DNA from 4 places in the Bradyrhizobium sp. SPXBL-04 genome. Region 1 is predicted to be linked to each of the others. Evidence: predicted binding sites of a transcription regulator. Region 1 holds the regulator's gene; each other region holds the start of a gene.
The links. Region 1 encodes PhoB, which activates phosphate uptake and scavenging genes when phosphate is short. Its sites were predicted from a motif close to TGTCATNNANCTGTCAT; they were not measured.

Region 1 (5,557 bases):
CTGCCGGAAGCGCCCGCCAAGGTGACGGTGCGCAACCTCAACTTCTATTACGGCGAGCATCACGCGCTGAAGAACATCAACCTGACGCTCGGCACCAACCGCGTCACGGCCTTCATCGGCCCGTCGGGCTGCGGCAAGTCGACCCTGCTGCGCATCTTCAACCGGATGTACGACCTCTATCCGGGCCAGCGCGTGACCGGTCAGCTGATGCTCGACCAGACCAACATCCTCGATCCCAAGCTCGACCTCAATCTGCTGCGCGCCCGGGTCGGCATGGTGTTCCAGAAGCCGACACCGTTCCCGATGACGATCTACGAGAACATCGCCTTCGGCATCCGCCTCTACGAGAAGATCTCGAAGTCCGAGATGGACGACCGGGTCGAGAAGGCGCTGCGCGGCGGCGCGCTGTGGAACGAGGTCAAGGACAAGCTCAACGCCTCGGGCCTGTCGCTCTCCGGCGGCCAGCAGCAGCGCCTCTGCATCGCCCGCACGGTCGCGGTGCGGCCTGAAGTAATCTTGTTCGACGAGCCCTGCTCGGCGCTCGATCCGATCTCGACCGCCAAGGTCGAGGAGCTGATCCAGGAACTGTCCGAGAACTACACGATCGCGATCGTCACCCACAACATGCAGCAGGCGGCGCGCGTCTCCGACAAGACCGCCTTCATGTATCTCGGCGAACTGATCGAGTTCGACGACACCAGCAAGATCTTCACGTCGCCGAGCGACCGGCGTACGCAGGATTACATCACCGGCAGGTTCGGCTGAGGAGACGGGAAATGGGTACTGAACATACCGCAAAGGCCTTCGACACCGACCTCCAGGAGCTCACCCGCCTGGTCGCCGAGATGGGCGGCATCGCCGAGCGCATGATCGTCGATTCCGTCGACGCGCTGATCCGCCGCGACGTCGCGCTCGGCCAGCGCGTCGTCACCACCGACGCCGAGCTCGACGCGCTGCAGAAGCGCATCGAGGAGCGCGCCGTGCTCACCATCGCCCGCCGCCAGCCGATGGCGGTGGATCTGCGCGAGATCGTCGGCGCCATGCGCGTCGCCACCGATCTCGAGCGCATCGGCGACCTCGCCAAGAACATGGGCAAGCGCGTGGCGGCGCTGGAGACGGACTTCCATCCGCTAAAACTGTTTCGCGGCCTGGAGCACATGACCGACCTCGTGCAGCAGCAGGTCAAGTCGGTGCTGGACGCCTATGCCGCGCATGATCTGCCGGCGGCAATGGCGGTGTGGAAGGGCGACGAGGAAGTCGACGCCATCTGCACCTCGCTGTTCCGCGAGCTCCTCACCTACATGATGGAGGATCCGCGCAACATCTCGTTCTGCATCCATCTGATGTTCTGCGCCAAGAACATCGAGCGGATCGGTGACCACGCCACCAACATCGCCGAAACAGTGTTCTACATGATCGAAGGTCAGGCGATCACCGACAAGCGGCCGAAGGGCGATATGACGACCTTCGCCACGACGGTACCGAATACCTGAGGGAGCGACGACAACATGGGCGCACGCATCATGGTGGTTGAGGACGAGGAAGCTCTCACCGAGCTTCTCCGTTACAACCTCGAAGGCGACGGCTATGACGTGGAGACGGTGATGCGCGGCGACGACGCCGACACCCGCCTCAAGGAACACATCCCCGATCTGATCGTGCTCGACTGGATGCTGCCGGGACTATCAGGCATCGAGCTGTGCCGGCGGCTGCGCACCCGTCCCGAGACCAAGCAACTCCCGATCATCATGCTCACCGCGCGCGGCGAGGAGAGCGAGCGGGTGCGGGGTCTTGCGACCGGCGCCGACGACTACATCGTCAAGCCGTTCTCGGTGCCGGAGCTGCTCGCGCGCGTGAAGGGGCTCTTGCGACGGGCAAGCCCGGAGCGGCTCGCCACCGTGCTCGCCTATGGCGACATCGAGCTCGATCGCGACAAGCGCCGCGTGGCGCGCTCTGGCCGGCCGATCGATCTCGGCCCGACCGAATATCGCCTGCTGGAGTTCTTCCTGGAGCATCCCGGCCGCGTGTTCTCGCGCGAGCAGCTGCTCGACAGCGTCTGGGGCCGCGACATCTATATCGACGAGCGCACCGTCGACGTCCATATCGGACGCCTGCGCAAGCTGCTCAATCTCGGCCGCGAGCAGGACCCGATCCGCACCGTCCGCGGCGCCGGCTATGCGCTGGATGATCGGTTTGCGAAGGCGGAGCAGACGTAAGTTAGGCGGTGTTGCTTTAGCAGGCGGGCGGCTGCCACACTCTCACTGTCGTCCCGGACAAGTGTAAGCGCAGATCCGGGACCCATAGCACAGGGAGTGATTGTTGCGCTAAAAAGGTAACTCCGAGTCCCCGTAGCCACAGCTTGCGGTGGCTGTGGGTCCCGGATCTACGCGCGCTTGAGGCGCGCTTGTCCGGGACGACATCGGATTTGTAGAGCCGCGATCGCACGACGGCTCATTTCTGGTCTCAGAACAAACTCACCGCGTGCTCGGCTTGGCCGGCGCCCGCCGGCGATCCGCGGCCGGCTGATAGGCGACGCGCGAGTGCTGGGCACAGTAGGGCAGGCCGGACAGCGCCCTGCCGCCGCAGAAGAAGAAATCCGGGCTCGATGGATCGCCGACCGGCCAGTGGCAGGTTGCCTCGTTCAATTCCAGCAGCGACAGCCGCTGGCTCATCGGCACCACGTTGTCGTAGGTGACCGGTTCGGCCTCCACCTCGACCTCGAAGGCCTGCGCCAGCGCGGTGTTGCCGCGCGAGATCGGCCGGGTCACCCGCATCATGTGCTGTGCTGGGCGCGCCTTGCGCGGCCGCGGCGCGGCCGAAGATGGGCTCTTGGCGCGGCCCGACAGGCCGAGCCTGTGCACTTTGCCGATCACGGCATTGCGGGTCACATTGCCGAGCTCGGCCGCGATCTGGCTGGCCGAAAGTCCGGCCTCCCAGAGCTTTTTCAGCTGCTCGACGCGATCGTCGGACCAGGTCAAAACCGTCATTGCACCCTTTCCCTCGCTGCGCGCCACCATCCTGGGGCCTCACAGCGAATGCCTAAGCCTTGAAAAACCCGTGCCGCCAGAATCCCTTAAGGCTCGCCGGGCGCGCTACTGACGCCCGAACGTTTACGCCGGTACATGAGGACTTAGAGGATCAGAACCGCTGCACGAGATGTCGTATCTGACAGGCCAAACGCTACAATATGGCGTGACTCCCGCGCAAGAGTCCGCCGACTCGCTTCCACATGTTCCGTGGTGAAAACCCCGCAAAATCGGCACCGCAAGACTACGGATTCAGCGTTTCGCGAGGCTTTCCAGGCGGCATTGACACCGGTCTTGCCAGGCATAAGATAGTGGCGCGTGCCGCCCTTAAAAGGCGGCACGTTTCGTTTTCCGGACCGGTCAATGGTGCGCTGCGCAAGGCACGCCAGGCAGGTCTCAACATCCAAATGCAACATCCAAGTGATGGTCATGACCAACAGCGCCGCGCCGCATCTGCTTCCCGTTTTCGCCAGGGCCGACCTTGGTTTCGAGCGCGGCGAAGGCTGCTGGCTGATCGCGACCAATGGCGATCGCTATCTCGATTTCACGTCGGGCGTTGCGGTGAACGCGCTCGGCCATGCTCATCCCGCGCTGGTCAAGGCATTGCAGGAGCAGGCGACCAAGCTCTGGCACATGTCGAACCTGTTCCAAAGCCCGGACGGTGAGAAACTGGCGGCGCGCCTGTGCAGCGAAAGCTTCTCCGACTTCGTGTTCTTCTGCAATTCCGGCGCCGAAGCGCTGGAATGCGTGATCAAGGTCGTGCGGCGCTATCACGCCGCCAAAGGCCATCCTGATCGCTATCGCATGATCACCTTCGAGGGTGCCTTCCACGGCCGCACGCTGGCGACGCTGGCTGCGACGGGCTCGGCAAAATATCTCGAAGGTTTCGGCCCGCCGATGGACGGCTTCGACCAGGTCCCGCATGGCGATATCGAGGCCGTGAAGAAGGCGATCGGTCCGCAGACCGCCGGCATCCTGATCGAGCCGATCCAGGGCGAGGGCGGTGTGCGTTCGTCGACACCCGCCTTCCTCAAGGCGCTGCGTCAGCTCTGCGACGAGAAGGGCCTGTTGCTCGCGTTCGACGAGGTGCAGACCGGCATGGGCCGCACCGGCGATCTGTTCGCGCATCGCCGTCTCGGCGTCACGCCCGACGTGATGTCGCTGGCAAAGGCGCTCGGTGGCGGCTTTCCGATCGGTGCTTGCCTTGCGACCGCGGAAGCGGCCTCCGGCATGACACCCGGCTCGCACGGCTCGACCTTCGGCGGCAATCCGCTCGCGATCTCCGCTGCGAACGCCGTGCTCGACGTCATGCTCAAGCCCGGCTTCTTCGACCACGTGCAGAAGATGTCGCTGCTGCTCAAGCAGAAGCTCGCCTCCGTGATCGATCGTCATCCTGATGTCGTCAGCGAAGTGCGCGGCGAGGGTCTCCTGATCGGCATCAAGGCGGTCGTGCCTTCGGGTGATCTCGTTGCCGCCTTGCGCCACGAAAAACTGCTCACCGTCGGCGCCGGCGATAATGTCGTGCGCTTCCTGCCGCCTCTGATCGTCACCGAAGCCGAGATCGAGGACAGCATCGGGCGGCTCGAGCGCGCCTGCACGGCTATCTCGTCCAGTCAGACCAAGCGGGCGGCAAGCTGATGAGCAAGTCGCCAAAGCACTTCCTCGACATCAACGAGCTCCCGCTGTCGGAGCTCAAGCGCATGCTCGCCGCATCCTCCGCCATGAAGGCGAAGCAGAAGGCGCATCAGCCGGTCAGGCCGCTCGAAGGCAAGACGCTGGCGATGATCTTCGAGCGCCCCTCGACGCGGACGCGGGTGTCGTTCGACGTCGCCATGCGCCAGCTCGGCGGCGAGCCCATCATGCTCACCGGTGCCGAAATGCAGCTCGGCCGCGGCGAGACCATCGCCGACACCGCACGTGTGCTGTCGCGCTATGTCGACGCCATCATGATCCGCATCCTCAATCACGAGGCACTGCTTGAGCTTGCGGCCTATGCGACCGTGCCCGTCATCAACGGCCTGACGCGCCGTTCGCACCCTTGCCAGGTGATGGCCGACCTCATGACCTACGAGGAGCATCGCGGTCCGATCGAGGGCAAGACGGTGGCCTGGACCGGTGACGACAACAACGTGCTGGCGTCCTGGGCCCACGCCGCCGAGCGCTTCAAATTCCAGCTCAACGTCGCAACGCCGCCGGAGCTCGCCCCGAAAAAGGCGATGCGCGACTGGATCAAGACGACCAATGCGCCGATCGTGCTTGGCACCGATCCGGAGGCCGCCGTGCGCGGTGCCGATTGCGTCGTCACCGACACCTGGGTGTCGATGGGCGACAAGGAAGGCGAGCACCGCCACAACGTGCTCAAGCCCTACCAGGTCAATGCCAAGCTGATGTCGCTGGCCAAGTCCGATGCGCTGTTCATGCACTGCTTGCCCGCCCATCGCGGCGAGGAGGTCACCGATGACGTGATCGACGGCCCGCAATCGGTCGTGTTCGACGAGGCCGAAAACCGCCTGCACGCGCAGAAGGGCATT
Region 2 (5,557 bases), 3.3 Mb from region 1:
TTTCATGTTGCAATATTGGCCACAATCGGAATTGGCCGCTCGGCTGTGCGTTTCGCGACATTAAGACTCAAGACTCGAACAGACTTCCGGAAGCCCGTTTGTGGCGTGGCACGCGAAAAAGCGGCCGCGTCTTTTTTCTATCTAGTGGAGGAGACTAGCGATGCCGCAAAAGGGCACCGTCAAATGGTTCAACCCGACCAAGGGCTATGGGTTCATCAAGCCGAACGGCGGCGACAAGGACGTGTTCGTCCACATCTCCGCCGTCGAGCGCGCCGGACTCTCGACCCTCAACGAGAACCAGGTGGTTGAATACGACCTCGTGGAGAACCGCGGCAAATCATCCGCGGAGAACCTCAAGGTCTCCTGATTTCTCTCAAAGCTACGCGCGAGAGATCATGACGTTGCCCCCGGCTCTGCCGGGGGATTTTGTTTGGGAAGTCAAAAGCAACGTCGCTTCAGCTCACCACCGGCGAAACCAAAAAATTCTCCGACGGCCCGCTGCCCGCCGTCCTGCACACCTCGCCCTCGATCCGGACCTTGCCGGCCGCGAGCAGCCGCAGCGCCTCGGGATAGATGCGGTGCTCGACTTCGAGGATGCGCTCCGAGAGCGTGTCCGACGTATCGTTGTCGCTGACGGGCACGGCGCCTTGCATCACGATCGGGCCGGCATCGGTCTCAGGGATCACGAAGTGCACCGTCGCACCGGACAGCTTGACGCCGGCACGCAGAGCTTGGCCATGCGGGTCGAGGCCCGGAAAGGACGGCAGCAGCGAGGGATGGATGTTGAGCATCCGCCCGTACCAGGCCTTGGTGAACTCCGCCGTGAACAGGCGCATGAAGCCGCCCAGACAAATCAGCTCGATGCCGTGCCGGTCGAGCGCAGCCTGCAGCACCTTTTCGAAACCTGCGCGGTCCTTGCCGAACGGCTTGCTCTCGATCACCTCAGTTGTCACGCCGCTCGCCCTGGCCCGTTCGAGCCCCAGTGCATCGGCCTTGTTCGAGATGACCAGCGAAATCTCTGCCGGAAAATCCGCGGCAGCCGCTGCCTTGATCAGCGCAGCCATGTTGGAGCCGCGGCCAGAGATCAGGATGGCGACGCGGCGCTTCATCACAGCGCCAGGTCGAGGTGGCCGTTATAGACGACGCGGTGCTCGCCTTCGGCCGGGATCACGGTGCCGAGCTGCGCCACGGTCTCGCCGGCATCGGTCAAGACCTTGACCACCTTGTCGACCTGGTCAGGTTCGACGATCGCGATCATGCCGATGCCGCAATTGAAGGTGCGCAGCATTTCCAGCTCGGCGATGCCGGCCTGCGCGGCCAGCCATTTGAACACCGGCAGCACCGGCAGCTGTGCAAGGTCGATGCCGACGCCGAGGTGCTTCGGCAGCACCCGCGGAATGTTGTCGGTGAAACCGCCGCCGGTGATGTGGGCGAGCCCCTTCACCGCGCCAGTCTCGCGGATCGCACGCAGGCAGGATTTGACGTAGAGCCGCGTCGGCGTCAGCAGCGCGCCGCCCAGCGTCATCACCGGCGCGAAAGGCGCTTGCGCCTCGAAGCCGAGGCCGGATTGTTCCACGATCTTGCGCACCAGCGAGAAGCCGTTGGAGTGCACGCCCGACGAGGCGAGCCCGATCACGGCGTCGCCCGCCGCGATGTCCTTGCGCGGCAGCAGCGTGCCGCGCTCGGCGGCGCCGACGGCAAAGCCGCCGAGATCGTAGTCGCCGTCCTTGTAGAGGCCGGGCATCTCGGCCGTTTCACCGCCGATCAGGGCGCAGCCGGATTCGCGGCAGCCCTCCGCAACGCCGGCAACGATCGCGGCGGTGGCCTCGGGATCGAGCTTGCCGCAGGCGAAATAGTCCAGGAAGAACAGTGGCTCGGCGCCCTGGACCACGAGGTCGTTGACGCTCATGGCGACGAGGTCGATGCCGATGCCGCCATGCAGGCCGGTCTCGATCGCGATCTTGACCTTGGTGCCGACGCCGTCGGTCGCGGCAACCAGCACGGGGTCCTTGAAACCGGCCGCCTTGAGGTCGAACAGGCCGCCGAAACCGCCGATCTCGGCGTCGGCGCCGGGCCGTGCGGTGGCGCGCACCATCGGCTTGATCAGGTCGACGAGGCGGTTGCCGGCGTCGATATCGACGCCTGAATCGGCGTAAGTGAGGCCGTTTTTGCGGTCGGTCATGCCCGATTTCCAGTGGGTTTGCGGCTGGTTACGTCGAATTCCGGGGACGCGCAATGGCTCGCATGGCGCCCCGCCCTATACTATGTAGATATCAACCGGTTCAGCCTCCGAGGGGGCCGGATCTGAGGTCAATCCGGGTGCCGGGAAGCGCCGCGTGAGTATTCCGAACATCATTACCCTGGGCCGCATCATGCTGGTCCCGATCATCGTCTGGGCCATCGTGTCGAGCCAAATGGAGGTGGCGTTCGCGGTCTTCCTGATCGCCGGTATCAGCGACGCCGTCGACGGCTTCCTGGCCAAGCGCTTCAACATGACGAGCGAGCTCGGCGCCCTGCTCGATCCGCTCGCCGACAAGGCGCTGCTGGTCTCGATCTACATGGCGCTCGGCATCTGGGGGGCGATTCCGCGCTGGATCGTCATCCTCGTGGTCTCGCGCGACATCATGATCGTCGCCGCCGTGATCGTATCCTGGCTGTTCGACCGGCCGGTCGAGATGAAGCCCTCGAAGGTGTCCAAGCTCAACACTGTGGCCCAAGTGGCGTTCGCGGCATTGGTGCTGGCCGCGCTTGCCTTCGGCTTCAAGCCGGCCCCCTATGATATGATCCTGATGGGCCTCGTCACGGTCTTCACGCTCTCGTCCGTGTCGCTCTATCTCGTCGAGTGGCTGCGGCACATGAGCACGATCGAGGCCAAATGAGTTGGGATGCGGCCCCGCAAAAGGCCAACTCCCGCTCGATCAAGTCGAATCTTTTCCAACGAGGCCGGCGCGCCGGCATGGAGCAAGGCAAGCGTGGCAGGCCGCGTTCATCCCCGACAATTGGCGTTTTCGCTTCCGCATGCGGAAAGCCTCAGTCGGGACAATTTCCTCGAGGGCCCCGCCAACGTGGCCGGCCTCGGCCTGATCGACGCCTGGCCGGAATGGCCGAACCGGATCATGTGGCTGGCCGGCCCCGAAGGCAGCGGCAAGAGCCACCTCGCCGCGATCTGGGCCGAGGAGGCTGGCGCCCGCTCGACCACGGCCAATGCCCTGACCGCCGCAGCGGTCCCGGGCGCGCTCGCCACCGGGGCGCTGGTGGTCGAGGATCTCAAGGCGAAAGAATTTGACGAGCGCGCGCTCTTCCACCTGATGAACCTCGCCCGTGAGGATGGCGCCTACGTCCTCTTCACCGGGCGCGAGGTCCCGGCATCGCTCGAGATCGAGCTTCGCGACCTGCGCTCGCGCCTGCGTGCCGTGCCGGCGGTCGCGCTGCTGCCGCCCGACGACCAGCTTTTCCGTGGCCTGATCGTCAAATTCTGCGCCGACCGCCAGCTCACGGTGGATGAGAGCGTGGTCAGCTACCTCGCCACCCGCCTGGAGCGGTCCTCGGCCGCCGCCCGGCGGGCTGTGGAATTGCTCGACAGCGAGGCCCTGCGGCTTGGGCGCCCCGTCACCCGGGCGCTGGCCGCCGAGCTGCTTCGGGATGCCTGACCGAACCCCGCTCGCCTCCGAGGCCGCTTGACGCGGCGGAGCGGCGGAACATCAATGTCATCGAAACGTCATCGCTCTAACACATGCTCCCGCCGGTTTTGCGCGTAAGTCGCAAATTGGGGTGAACTGGATGGATCGACTTCTCATGGACTCTGCGCAAGCCCTTGAAATCAAAGAAAAAGCTCCGGAAACCGAGGGCCTGCCGGCGATCGCTTCCAGCCCCGAGCGATTCATCAACCGGGAGCTGTCCTGGCTGCATTTCAATCGCCGCGTCCTGGAGGAATCGGTCAATCCCAGCCACCCCATGCTGGAGCGGGTGCGATTCCTGTCGATTTCAGCGAATAACCTCGACGAGTTCTTCATGGTCCGCGTGGCCGGCATCAAGGCCCAGGTGCGCGAGGGCATCGCCGAGCGCGCCCCCGATGGCCTGACGCCGTCCGAACAACTTGCGCTGATCAACCGCACCGTCTCCGAGCTTGCCTCCGACCAGCAGGCGATCTGGCGCGACCTGCGCGGCACGCTCGCCGATGTCGGCATCGTGCTGGTTGAGGGCAAGGACGTCACCAAGGCGGAGCGGAGCTGGATCGAGGACTACTTCCTCAACAACGTGTTCCCGCTGCTGACGCCGCTCGCAATCGATCCGGCCCACCCCTTCCCGTTCATTCCAAGCCTCGGCTTCACCATTGCGCTCCAGCTCACGCGCGCCGCCGACGGCAAGCAGATGAACGCGCTGATCCGCATGCCCGGCAAGATCGATCGCTTCATCCGCCTACCAGCCGAGGGCAAGGCCGTCCGGCTGATTTCGCTGGAACAGGCGACCGCCCTGTTCATCAACCGCCTCTTCCCCGGATACAATTTGCACGGCCAGGGCGCCTTCCGAATCATCCGCGACTCCGAGCTCGAAATCGAGGAAGAAGCGGAAGACCTGGTCCGCCTGTTCGAGACCGCGCTGAAGCGTCGCCGCCGCGGCTCGGTGATCCGGCTCGAGATCGACGCCAAAATGCCCGAGGAATTGCGGAGCTTCGTGCAGCACGCATTGTCGGCCGCCGATGACGAGGTGTTCCTGGTCGACGGCGTGCTCGCCATGAACGAGCTTTCGCAGCTCACCCGCATCGACCGTCCCGACCTCGAATTCACCCCTTACGTGCCGCGCCATCCCGAGCGGGTGCGCGAGCATGCCGGCGACATCTTCGCTGCGATCCGGCAGAAGGACCTCATCGTCCATCACCCCTACGAATCCTTCGACGTGGTGGTGCAGTTCCTGCAGCAGGCCGCGCGCGACCCAGATGTTGTCGCGATCAAGCAGACGCTCTACCGCACCTCGCAGAACTCACCGATCGTGCGTGCACTGGCCGAGGCCGCCGAGGCCGGCAAGTCGGTCACCGCGCTGATCGAGCTGAAGGCGCGATTCGACGAAGAGGCCAACATCCGCTGGGCACGCGACCTCGAACGCGCCGGCGTGCAAGTCGTCTACGGCTTCCTCGAACTGAAGACGCATGCAAAGCTCTCGATGGTGGTGCGCCGCGAGGGCGGCAGCCTCACGACCTACGTCCATACCGGCACCGGCAACTATCACTCGGTGACCGCGCGCATCTACACCGACCTCTCCTACTTCACCTCGGATCCGACCATCGGCCGAGACGCGGCGCGCGTGTTCAATTTCATCACTGGCTATGCCGCGCCGAGCGATCTGGAGAAGATGGCGGTGTCGCCATTGACCTTGCGCAAGCGCATCATCGAGCACATCCAGGGCGAGACCGCGCATGCACGGCACGGCCGGCACGGCGCGGTCTGGATGAAGATGAATGCGCTTGTCGACCCCGACATCATCGACGCGCTCTACGAGGCCTCGCAGGCCGGCGTCCAGGTCGAGTTGGTGGTGCGCGGCATCTGCTGCCTCAGGCCCG
Region 3 (5,557 bases), 770 kb from region 1:
CGCGCTGACGCCGTCCGTCGTGCTGTCACTGGGGCTCGGGCTTGCCGTGCTCGTCACCATCACCCAGATCGACGGCAATCTGCGCCGGCAGTTCCTGGCGGCGCTTCCTGAGCAGGCGCCATCGTTTTTCTTCATCGACATCCCGAGCGCGCAGGCCGAGCAGTTCGACCTCTATCTGCGGCAGATTGCCCCCGGTGCCAAGGTCGAGGATGTGCCGATGCTACGCGGCCGCATCGTCGGCGCGCGCGGGTTGCGCGCCGAGGAGCTCAAGCCCTCGACCGATTCCGAATGGGTGCTGCAAAGCGACCGGGGCCTGACCTATACCGGCGAGCTGCCGAAGGGGTCCAAGGTGGTCGAGGGCGAATGGTGGAGCGCCGACTATTCCGGCCCGCCGCTGGTCTCGATCGAAAAGAAGATCGCCGACGGACTCGGTCTCAAGCTCGGCGACGAGATCGTGGTCAACGTGCTTGGCCGTGACATCGCGGCTAGAATCGGCAATCTGCGCACCATCGACTGGCAGGGGCTCGGCATCAATTTCGTCCTCGTGTTCTCGCCGAACGCCTTCAAGGGCGCACCGCATACCCATATCGCAACGCTGACCGAAGCCGGCAGCAACGCTGCGGGCGACGGCAAGATCATCAAGCAGGTGGCCGACGCCTATCCGATGGTGACGAGCGTGCGCGTGCGCGAGGTGATGGAGACGGTCGGCTCGGTGGTGACCAACCTGGCGCTGGCGATCCGCGGCGCCAGTGTCGTGACCCTGATCTCGGCGATCCTGGTGCTCGGCGGGGCGCTCGCCGCCGGCCATCGCCACCGGGTCTATGATGCGGTGATCCTGAAGACGCTGGGCGCGACGCGGCTGCGGCTGCTCGGCGCCTATGCGCTCGAATACCTCCTGATCGGGCTCGCCACCGCAGTGTTCGGCGTGATCGCCGGCAGCATCGCGGCCTGGATGATCGTGACGCGGCTGATGACGCTGAGTTTCGTCTGGCAGGCCGGCAGCGCCGCCAGCGTGGTCGCGGCCGCGCTCGTCGTCACTGTGGGGCTCGGGCTCGCCGGCACGCTGCTCGCGTTGAACAAAAAGCCCGCGACGGTGTTGCGGAATTTGTGACAAAAGGTAGCGGATGGGCGCGCGGGAGCGGAATCGCACGATTCCTGCGATTAACCACGTCCGCCCGTCAGGATTGTGGCCGAGGGCGACATTCGGCCGCGCGTGGACGGTTGCAGCGAATGTGTTAGTTTCCCACATATCGAGTGGGTTCGGAGCCCCGATTGTGAGCCAAAATTTAGTCGGCTGGGATCGGTATCCGAGATAGAACTGACGAACCGGCGGCGTGGCGACCCTCATGCCGGACCGGACCAACCAACGGGAATTCGACCATGTCGGACCTAGACCGTAACTACGCTTCTCCTTTCGGCAGGGCCGCCGGGCGTGTTGACGCCGCGACGGTCGATGCCGGCCTGCGCGCCTATATGCTGCGCATCTACAATTACATGAGCATCGGCCTGGCCATCACGGGCCTTGCCGCGCTCGGCGTCTACATGGCCGCCGTGACGGACGTCCCGACGCCGGAAGCCGTCCGCGTCGGCAAGCTGTTCCTGACGCCATTCGGCTACGCGATGTTCGTGAGCCCCCTGAAGTGGCTGTTCATGCTGGCGCCGCTCGCGATGGTGTTCGTGATCTCGGCGGGCATCAACCGTCTGGCACCCTCGACGGCCCAGATCCTGTTCTGGGTGTTCTCGGCGCTGATGGGCATCTCGCTGTCGTCGATCTTCCTGGTGTTCACGCACACCTCGATCGTGCGGGTATTCTTCATCACCGCGGCGACCTTCGGTGCGCTCAGCCTCTACGGCTACACCACCAAGCGTGACATGACCGGAATGGGCTCGTTCCTGTTCATGGGCCTGATCGGCATCATCATCGCCAGCCTGGTGAACCTGTTCCTGGCCAGCTCGATGCTGCAGTTCATCGTGTCGGTGGTCGGCGTGCTGGTGTTCGCGGGCCTCACCGCCTGGGATACCCAGCGGCTGAAGAACGACTACATCTACGGCTACGCCTCGGCCGGCGGTGACATCGCAGAGCGTGCGGCCATCACCGGCGCGCTGTCGCTGTACCTGAACTTCATCAACCTGTTCACGCTGCTGTTGCAGCTCCTCGGCCAGCGCGACTAATGCCAGGACGAGGGAACGACATGAACCCCGGCCGAAAGGCCGGGGTTTTTGTTTGGGCCGGGCTGTACCCACAGGCACCGTCATTGCGAGGAGCTCTTGACGAAGCAAACCAGAGTGCCTCCACGGATGCATTTCTGGATTGCTTCGCTACGCTCGCAATGACGCCGGAGAAGCAGCGCAGGCCCTTCCAGCCGGCGCACGAAGCCTCTATCCTTCCCGCCATGTCCGCACCTGAAATCAGGCCCACCACCGAGGCCGACCTTCCCGCCATCACCGCCATCTATCAGCAGGCCGTCCGCGAGGGCACCGCGACGTTCGAGCTGGAGCCGCCCGACCTTGCCGAGATGACGCGCCGCTATCGCGCACTGATCGACGGCGGCTATCCCTATTTCGTCGCCATCCTCGATCGTCGCGTGGCCGGCTATGCCTATGCCGGGGCCTACCGGCCGCGGCCGGCCTATCGCTTCACGGTCGAGAATTCGATCTATCTCGACCCCTCCTTCCACCGCCGCGGTGTCGGCTCCCTGCTGCTGGAGCGGCTGATCACCGAATGCGAGGCGCGTGGCTTCCGCCAGATGATCGCCGTGATCGGCGATTCCGCCAATGCCGGCTCGATCGGCGTTCACACCAAGAGCGGCTTCAAGATGATCGGCACGCATCCCAATGTCGGGCTGAAATTCGGCCGCTGGCTGGATACGGTGATGATGCAGCGGGATCTCGGCGAGGGCGCGAGCACGGTGCCGGGGAAGTAGGGGCTCCCGTCATTCCGGGGCGCGCGCAGCGCGAACCCGGAATCCATTGAACGACACGGACGGTGGATGAATGGATTCCGGGTTCGCGACTTCGTCGCGCCCCGGAATGACGACCGAAGGTCTTCACACCACCGCCAGCTTCCGATCGATCACCAGCAGCACGCGCTCGAGCTCGTGACCGCGGCGCAGGATCAGGCCGGTCGCCGAGATCACGCTGTACATGCCCTGCTTGCGCGCAAGCCGCGGGTCCTTCTCGATCCGATAGATCGGCACTTCCGAGGCGCGGCGATAGACCGAGAACACGGCGCGGTCCTTCAGGAAGTCGATAGCGTAGTCGCGCCACTCGCCGTCGGCGACCATGCGGCCGTAGAGATTGAGAATCCGGTGCAGCTCGAGGCGGTTGAAGGTCACCCGATTCGGCTGCGTCGTCGCAGCGGCGGGGCGCGCCGCCGCGCGCTGCTCGCTCGGCTCGGCATCCTCCGACATCAGATTCATGGGAAGCGCCTCCTCATCGCACGGCATGACCCGCGTCCGCGACAACCGGAACCTCTGGCATCATGACAGTTGCATGATTGCGCCAACCGGTCCCTACCGCAAGGGGCCTTCCCGTTCGACTCATCGAATCGGGACACACGCAATGGTGGAACTTTGTCGCGGCAAACCGTCACGGGATCGTTAGCAGGAATCATAGTGTCGCCGCTTTTCCGCCTAGCGACTGCCGCCCTGCACTGCGAAAAGGCTCACGTGCGTTGGCCCGGTCCTTCGGTTCCGGATTCCTCAGCCCCCAGCCCCCCGGGGTCGACAGGATCGGGTCTGTACGCGCGACAAGGAGGGCCAACGCAAGTTGGTCCTTTTTTGTTTGTGTCGGGATGTTTCCGGCTCGCCGAGCCTTCGCTCTCCTCATGCACCGGCTCCCTCCCCTCATCCTGAGGGCCGCGCTCGCGCGGCGTCTCGAAGGATGAAAGGCCGAGCTGCATCCGCCGGGCCTGCTTGGTTCGTGACGCGCGCAAGGGCGCGCTCCTCACCATGAGGAGTTAGAGCGAGCGCGACGCTGGTGAGTCAGTGAAATCAGTGCAGCGACGTGTACGCCGCGCCCAGCATCGCACCCGGCTTCTCTCGGTTGCCATCCTGAACATAGACCACCGCGCCGTCGACGCCGTCGCGCGTGAGATTCTCGATCGGCACCGTCCAGCTTTCCGGGCGGCCGGTCCAGTCGCCGACCTTGAGCAGGTTGCGCACCACGTTGTGGTAGGTGATCTGCTGTCCGCGATTTTCGCCGCGGGTGATCGTGATCGGCACCGACTTGGCGATCGAGCAGATCCAGACCTCCCCATGCGAGACCGTGGGCTCGTTGCTCGCAGCGACGGAGACGCTGATCTGCTTGCCCGCAAGCGACATCGTCACCGGCACGCTCATCACGCCCATGCCCTTGTCGGTCTTGCCGATCGCATTCTCGATGCCGGTGCGATCGCTGCCGATGACATGGGTCGAGCCATTGACGACGACCTGCGGCGTGTAGACCTCGCGGTCGCCGCGCATGCGCGAGTAAGCACGCTGCCGCGCAGAGAAGCGCGAATCGGCCAGCGTGTCCTTCCAGCCGAGATAGTCCCAATAGTCGATCGGCATGCTCAGCGCGATGACCGAGGGATCCTTGGAGAGATCGCCGATGATCTTGTCGGCGGGCGGGCAAGACGAGCAGCCCTGCGAGGTAAACAATTCGACAACGGCGCGGGGATCAGCCTCGGCAGGGCGGATGACGGCGACGATCGCACAGATGCCGAGAGCACCCGACCAGAGGGCACTGGACCAACGTGAAATCGGATGAGAAGCCGTCATTGTTGTCATGTCGAACGCCGCACACCATTGCTCGTGAGAGGGAATTTTATCGCCTGATGGTCACCGTAATCTTACGGGGCGCAGCACATTCATCCGTCCAGGAGGAGGTTTTCCACCGGCCGGGCCCATCCGAAACGTGCCGCAAAACGCGCGAAGGCGGCCTTTTGATAGGCCGCCTTCGTTCTGGCTTCTACTCACTTCGCAGTGAGCCATCGTTCACAAATCCGCGCTTACGCCGCGAGCTTGCGCAGGACGTAATGGAGGATGCCGCCATTGCGGTAGTAATCGAGCTCGTCCAGCGTATCGATGCGGCAAAGCAGCGAAACGCGCTGCAACGAACCGTCGCCGGAGACGATCTCCGCGGTCAGCTTCTGGCGCGGCTTGAGGTCGCCGACGAGGCCGCGCAACGTGACCTTCTCGTCACCCTTCAGACCCAGCGACTGCCAGGAAGTGCCGTCCTCGAAGGTCAGCGGCAGCACGCCCATGCCGACCAGGTTCGAACGGTGGATGCGCTCGAAGCTCTGGCAGATCACGGCGCGAACGCCGAGCAGGCGCGTGCCCTTCGCGGCCCAGTCGCGCGAGGAGCCGTTGCCGTATTCAGCGCCGGCGAACACCACCAGCGGCACCTTCTCTTCCTGGTACTTCATCGCGGCGTCGTAGATCGACATCTGCTCGCCGTCCGGCCAGTGCTTGGTCAGACCGCCTTCCGGAATGTTGCCGTCGGCGCCCTTCAGCATGAAGTTCTTGATGCGGATGTTGGCGAAGGTGCCACGCATCATCACTTCGTGGTTGCCGCG
Region 4 (5,557 bases), 3.6 Mb from region 1:
CATCCGCCGGCATCACGATCGTCGCCTGCATGTCGAGGATTTTTGCCGCGGCCGCCACGCCCTGGGCGTGGTTGCCCGAGGAGAACGCGACGACGCCGCCGGCGCGCTTGTCCTGCGGAATCGAGAACACTTTGTTGAAGGCGCCGCGGAACTTGAAGGAGCCGGTGCGCTGGAGCATTTCCGGCTTCAGGAAGACCTTTGCGCCGACGCGCTCGTTGAGCACGGGAAAAGACAACAGCGGGGTGCGGATGGCGTAAGGCGCGATCACGCGCGCTGCGGCGTCGATGTCGGCGGGGCCGACCGGAAGGAGCTGTTCGGTCATGGCCGACTTTATCGCGGCCGACGAGCCGCGGGCAAGACACCTCCCCGCGAGGATTTTCCCCGTCAGGCGACGAAGCGTGGCTGTTCCGCCCTGTTCCGGCCGGGCAGTACCGCGCCGCCCGCCTCGATGCTAGCCACGAAAGCCCTGGCCGAAGCCTCCCAGGTGTAATTGGCGGCGAACGCGACGCAGTCCTGCCGGGAGATGTCGAGCGCGGCGAAACAGGCGCTGCGCAGATCGTGATCGAGAACGCCGACCGGCGCATTGCCGATCACGTCGCGGGGACCCTTCACCGGGAAGGCCGCCACCGGCAGGCCGCTCGCGAGCGCTTCCAGTAGGACCAGGCCGAACGTGTCGGTCTTGCTCGGGAACACGAAGACGTCGGCCGCAGCATAGATTTCCGCCAGCGCCTCGCCGTGCTTCTCGCCAAGGAAGATCGCATCGGGATAGGCCTCTTCGAGCGAGGCGCGCGCCGGACCGTGACCGGACGATCACCTTGGTACCGGGCAGATCGAGATCGAGAAAGGCCTTGAGATTCTTCTCCACCGCAACCCGGCCGACCGACAGGAACACCGGCGCCGGCAGACAGAGGTCGATCGCGCGCGGGTGGAACAAATCGGTGTCGACGCCGCGCGGCCACAGCACGACATTGTCGAAGCCGCGATCGCCGAGCTCGCGGGCGAGCGCAGGCGTTGCCGCCATCACGGCACGGCTGGGCGCATGGAAGCGGCGCAGCGCGCGCCAGATCAGCGAGCCCGGCACCGGCACGCGGGCACGGACATATTCGGGAAAGCGGGTGTGGAAGCTGGTCGTGAACGGCAGCTTACGCTGGCGGCAATAGCGGCGGACCATCAGGCCGATCGGCCCCTCCGTCGCAATGTGGATGCTGTCCGGGCGCGCCTCCTCGATCAGCTTTGCAATTCGCGCCGGACGCGGCATCGCGAGGCGCACGTCGCGATAGCTCGGCATCGCGAAGGTGCGGAACGATTGCGGCGTCAGGAACGTGAACGCGACGCCGAGCCCCTCGGCGGCGTCAGCAAGCTTGGTCAGCGTCCGAACCACACCGTTGACTTGCGGGTGCCAGGCGTCGGTCGCGACCAGGATGCGCATCAGGCAGCTCTCATCAGGCAGCTCTTGCAGCGACCTGCGGGACTTGTGCGGGCTTCTGCAAATGATCCGCCCAGGTGATGATCTCGAAATGGCCGTCGTCGTGCTCGACGAGGGCCGTGCAGCTCTCGACCCAGTCGCCGCAATTCATGTAACGGATGCCGGCCTCGTCGCGGATCACGGCATAGTGTATGTGGCCGCAGATCACGCCGTCGGCCTCATGGCGCCGCGCCTCGGCGGCGAGCGCCTGCTCGAACGCGCCGATATAGTTCACGGCATTCTTGACCTTCTGCTTGGCCCATTGCGACAGCGACCAATAGGGCACGCCGAAAAGGCGGCGGAAGAAATTGACCAAGCGATTCATCTGGATCGCGAAGTCGTAGGCCTTGTCGCCGAGATGGGCGAGCCAGCGCGCGTTCTGCACCACGAGGTCGAAGATGTCGCCGTGGATGACGAGATAGCGCTTGCCGTCCACGCCGGTATGGACGGTGTTCTCGACCACATCGATGCCGCCGAAATGCGTGCCGTAATAATTGCGCAGGAACTCGTCGTGATTGCCGGGAATGTAGATGATTTTGGCGCCCTTGCGCGCCTTGCGCAGCAGCTTCTGGACCAGGTCGTTGTGCGATTGCGGCCAGTGCCAGCTCGATTTCAGCGCCCAGCCGTCGACGATGTCGCCGACGAGATAGATGGTGTCGGCATCGTGGTAGCGCAGAAAGTCGAGCAGAAGGTCGGCTTGAGAACCGCGGGCTCCGAGATGGACGTCGGAGATGAACAACGTGCGAAAGCGCCGCTCCGGGCTTTCATCACTCACATCGTAGCTTCCCATGCGCCAGCCTGTAACAATGTCCCGTGACAGGGGGATGACCGATTGAACCTTCGAGGCACCTTCAAATACGAATCACGCCTTGCCTCGCCCTCCCCGCGAATATCAGTCGCATGCGACAATCAGGCGACATGGCGCCGCAGCGCCCCCCCGCAAGACCAGATTGCCGCTGGAACCCACGAGGCAAGTGCGCTCCCTCTCCCGCTTGCGGGAGAGGGTTGGGGTGAGGGTGCCTCCTCAAGCGATGACCCCGAGTGGAGAGAGCCCTCACCCGCGCCTTTCGGCGCGACCTCTCCCGCAAGCGGGAGAGGTCGCGCGAGCCCGCGTCAGTAAAACTTGTGGAAATGATGGATCGGCCCGTGGCCATGCCCGACGCTGAAGCGGTCGGCGGCTCCGATCGCGGCGCTGATCCAGGCTTTGGCATTGCGCACCGCTTGCTCGAGATCCTCGCCCCTGGCAAGCCCCGCCGCGACGGCCGAGGACAGCGAGCAGCCGGTGCCATGGGTGTTCTTGGTGGCGAGGCGCGGCGCAGCGAGCGCGATGGTGCTGTCGGCATCGACCAGATAGTCGATGCTCTCGGCGCCCTCGCCGTGCCCGCCCTTGACCAGGACTGCGCGGCAGCCGAGCGCCAGCACGCGGCGCCCCTGGCTTTCGATCTCGGCCTCGCTTTCCGCCACGGGCTCCTCGAGCAGCGCAGCGGCCTCGGGCAGGTTCGGCGTGATCACCGAGGCCAGCGGTATCAGTCTCGTGCGCAACGCTGCGACGGCCTCGGAAGCCAGCAGCCGGTCGCCTGATGTTGCCACCATCACGGGATCGAGCACCACGTGCCGGGGCGCCCAGCGCGACAGCGCCGCCGCGATCGCCTCGATGCTGGCGGCCTGGGCCACCATGCCGATCTTCACCGCGCCGACATCGAGATCGGAAAACACCGCATCGATCTGTGCGGTGACGAACTCCGCCGGCACCGCGTGAATGCCGGTGACGCCGCGCGTGTTCTGCGCCGTCAGCGCCGTGATGGCGGAGGCGCCATAGACGCCGAGCGCGGCAAAAGTCTTCAGGTCCGCCTGGATGCCGGCGCCGCCGCTCGAATCGGAGCCGGCGATGGTGAGTGCGACCGGGGTCGTCATCGCGGGATGCATGTGCTGGAGGACACCGCCATGGCCTGTCCTAGCGCGACCGTGGAACAGCAGCAAGCGCCACGGCCCGCCGCCATGATTCGCGGCGGCCCGTCGCGCCCGCAACCGGCGCGGCATGCCCCCGCAATCGTGCCGGCCTGAAAAATCGAGCCTCGCCATAGCCTTGATAACCTGCCCTTGGCGTCCACACCGATGAGTGAGACGTTAGGTGGTAGAATCGTCCAGCGACACCATTCGCGCGAGCCGCCCCCGGCTCGCACGTCTTCCCGGGGTGGAATTATGTGGGCCTATTTTGAACGTCTCCTCGACTCCTCGATGCTGTCGCCGCACGGCATTTGCCTGTTGTGGGAACCCGAACTGATCTGGCTCCATGTCGTTTCCGACGCCTGCATCGCCGCCGCTTATTTTTCGATCCCGTTCGCGCTCGCGATCCTCGTCACCAAGCGGCGCGACCTCAAATTCGGTTGGGTCTACTGGGCATTCGCGATCTTCATCATGGCGTGCGGCCTGACCCATGTGCTGTCGATCTACACGCTTTGGGTCCCGATCTATGGCATCGAAGGCCTCGTGAAGGCGACCACAGCGGTCGCGTCCGTGGTGACCGCCGCTGCGCTCTGGCCGCTGCTGCCGAAGATCCTGACGATTCCCTCTCCGTTCGAGCTGCGGCAGGTCCAGGCCGCGCTCGAAGAGGAGGAAATCAAGAGCCGGGACGCGACGCTCCTGCTCCAGCAGGTCGGGGAAGCCCAGCGCGCGATGCGCGACAGCATGGCGCGCCTCACCGCAATCGTCGAGACCGCGGTCGACGGGGTCATCCTGTTCGATGCGCAGGATCGAATCCTGTTGTTCAATCCGGCCTGCGAGCGCTTGTTCGGCTACCGGGCTGACGAGGTGATGGGCCGGCACATCGGCATGCTGATGCCCGAGGCAGCTGCTGCGTCCGACAGCCGCACGGGGCATTTCGCGACCGGCGGCGAGGCCATCGGCCTGCGCAAGGATGAATCGACCTTTCCGATGGACCTGTCGGTGGGCCAGGCGCGGCAGGACGGCGAATTGATCTTCGTCGGCATCATCCATGACCTCACCACGCGCAAGTTGACCGAGCAGCAGCTCCAGCAGGCGCAGAAGATGGAGACGGTCGGCCAGCTCTCCGGCGGCATCGCGCACGATTTCAACAATCTCTTGACCGTCATCATCGGCAACGCCGAGCACCTCAGCGAGCAGCTCAAGGCGAGGCCCGACCTCAAGCGGTTTGCCGACGACATCTGCCAATCGGGCGAACGGGGCGCCGAGCTGACGCAGCGCCTGCTCGCGTTCAGCCGCCGCCAGTTGCTCCAGCCTCAGATGATCGATTGCCGCGGCCTGCTCGATTCCATGTTCAAGCTGCTCAAGCGCACCTTGCGCGAAAATGTCGAGATCAGGACGAGCTCCGGGCCCGGCACGATCATGGCCTTTGCAGACCGCACCCAGCTCGAATCCGCGGTGCTGAACCTTGCGCTCAACGCACAGGATGCCATGCCGTCAGGAGGACATCTGGCGCTGAGCACGGAGCTGGTTGCGATCGACGACGACTATCGTGTCCTTCACCCGGAAGTCGCATCCGGCACTTACGCGTTGATCTCGGTCACCGACGACGGCGAAGGCATGACGCCTGATGTCACCGCGCGCGCCTTCGAGCCGTTCTTCACCACCAAGGAGGTCGGCAAGGGCTCCGGCCTCGGCCTCAGCATGGTCTATGGCTTTGCCAAGCAATCCAATGGCCATGTCTCGATCTACAGCGAGGCAGGCCTTGGGACGACGGTCCGGATCTACCTGCCGCGCGCTGATGCAGGGCAAACACAGGCCGACCTCGTGGACGGCGAGGACACAGCACCCAGAGGCTACGAGACCATTCTGATCGCCGAGGACGATCCGTTCGTCCGCTCCTCCGCGATTCGCAGGGTGGAAGCTCTCGGATACCGCGTCGTCGCAGCGGTCAACGGCAAGGAGGCCCTGCAGCAGCTGCGCACCGACCCCAGTATCGACATGCTGTTCACCGACATCGTGATGCCCGGCGGCATGAGCGGTTGGGAGCTCGCCGATCAGGCGCGGCGGATTCGCCCGGGCCTGCCGGTCCTGTTCACCTCGGGCTACGCGCTGGAGACCCTGGTGGAGCAGGGCCGCGCGCATGCG

Region 2: the regulator PhoB is predicted to act here: its motif matches at 3,706-3,722, upstream of ACNJX8_RS23570 (RNA degradosome polyphosphate kinase).
Region 3: the regulator PhoB is predicted to act here: its motif matches at 3,482-3,498, upstream of ACNJX8_RS01805 (DUF2794 domain-containing protein).
Region 4: the regulator PhoB is predicted to act here: its motif matches at 2,279-2,295, upstream of ACNJX8_RS14800 (UDP-2,3-diacylglucosamine diphosphatase).

Annotation. Positions count from the first base shown of each region.
Region 1 covers NZ_CP182472.1:8,263,541-8,269,097, reverse strand. The annotation lists gene pstB (phosphate ABC transporter ATP-binding protein PstB) at 1-765, shown strand, start outside; gene phoU (phosphate signaling complex protein PhoU) at 777-1,493, shown strand; gene phoB (phosphate regulon transcriptional regulator PhoB) at 1,509-2,216, shown strand; gene ACNJX8_RS39360 (GcrA family cell cycle regulator) at 2,475-2,987, opposite strand; gene ACNJX8_RS39355 (aspartate aminotransferase family protein) at 3,456-4,664, shown strand; gene argF (ornithine carbamoyltransferase) at 4,664-5,557, shown strand, end outside.
Region 2 covers NZ_CP182472.1:4,949,910-4,955,466, forward strand. The annotation lists gene ACNJX8_RS23545 (cold-shock protein) at 161-367, shown strand; gene purN (phosphoribosylglycinamide formyltransferase) at 456-1,109, opposite strand; gene purM (phosphoribosylformylglycinamidine cyclo-ligase) at 1,109-2,182, opposite strand; gene ACNJX8_RS23560 (CDP-alcohol phosphatidyltransferase family protein) at 2,337-2,879, shown strand; gene ACNJX8_RS23565 (DnaA ATPase domain-containing protein) at 2,973-3,650, shown strand; gene ACNJX8_RS23570 (RNA degradosome polyphosphate kinase) at 3,796-5,557, shown strand, end outside.
Region 3 covers NZ_CP182472.1:375,680-381,236, reverse strand. The annotation lists gene ACNJX8_RS01820 (ABC transporter permease) at 1-1,111, shown strand, start outside; gene ACNJX8_RS01815 (Bax inhibitor-1/YccA family protein) at 1,381-2,172, shown strand; gene ACNJX8_RS01810 (GNAT family N-acetyltransferase) at 2,394-2,924, shown strand; gene ACNJX8_RS01805 (DUF2794 domain-containing protein) at 3,048-3,419, opposite strand; gene ACNJX8_RS01800 (DUF1223 domain-containing protein) at 3,993-4,769, opposite strand; gene acnA (aconitate hydratase AcnA) at 4,991-5,557, opposite strand, start outside.
Region 4 covers NZ_CP182472.1:3,181,272-3,186,828, reverse strand. The annotation lists gene ACNJX8_RS14810 (threonine/serine dehydratase) at 1-322, opposite strand, end outside; partial or broken gene ACNJX8_RS14805 (glycosyltransferase family 4 protein) at 385-1,429, opposite strand; gene ACNJX8_RS14800 (UDP-2,3-diacylglucosamine diphosphatase) at 1,443-2,255, opposite strand; gene thiD (bifunctional hydroxymethylpyrimidine kinase/phosphomethylpyrimidine kinase) at 2,579-3,379, opposite strand; gene ACNJX8_RS14790 (PAS domain S-box protein) at 3,668-5,557, shown strand, end outside.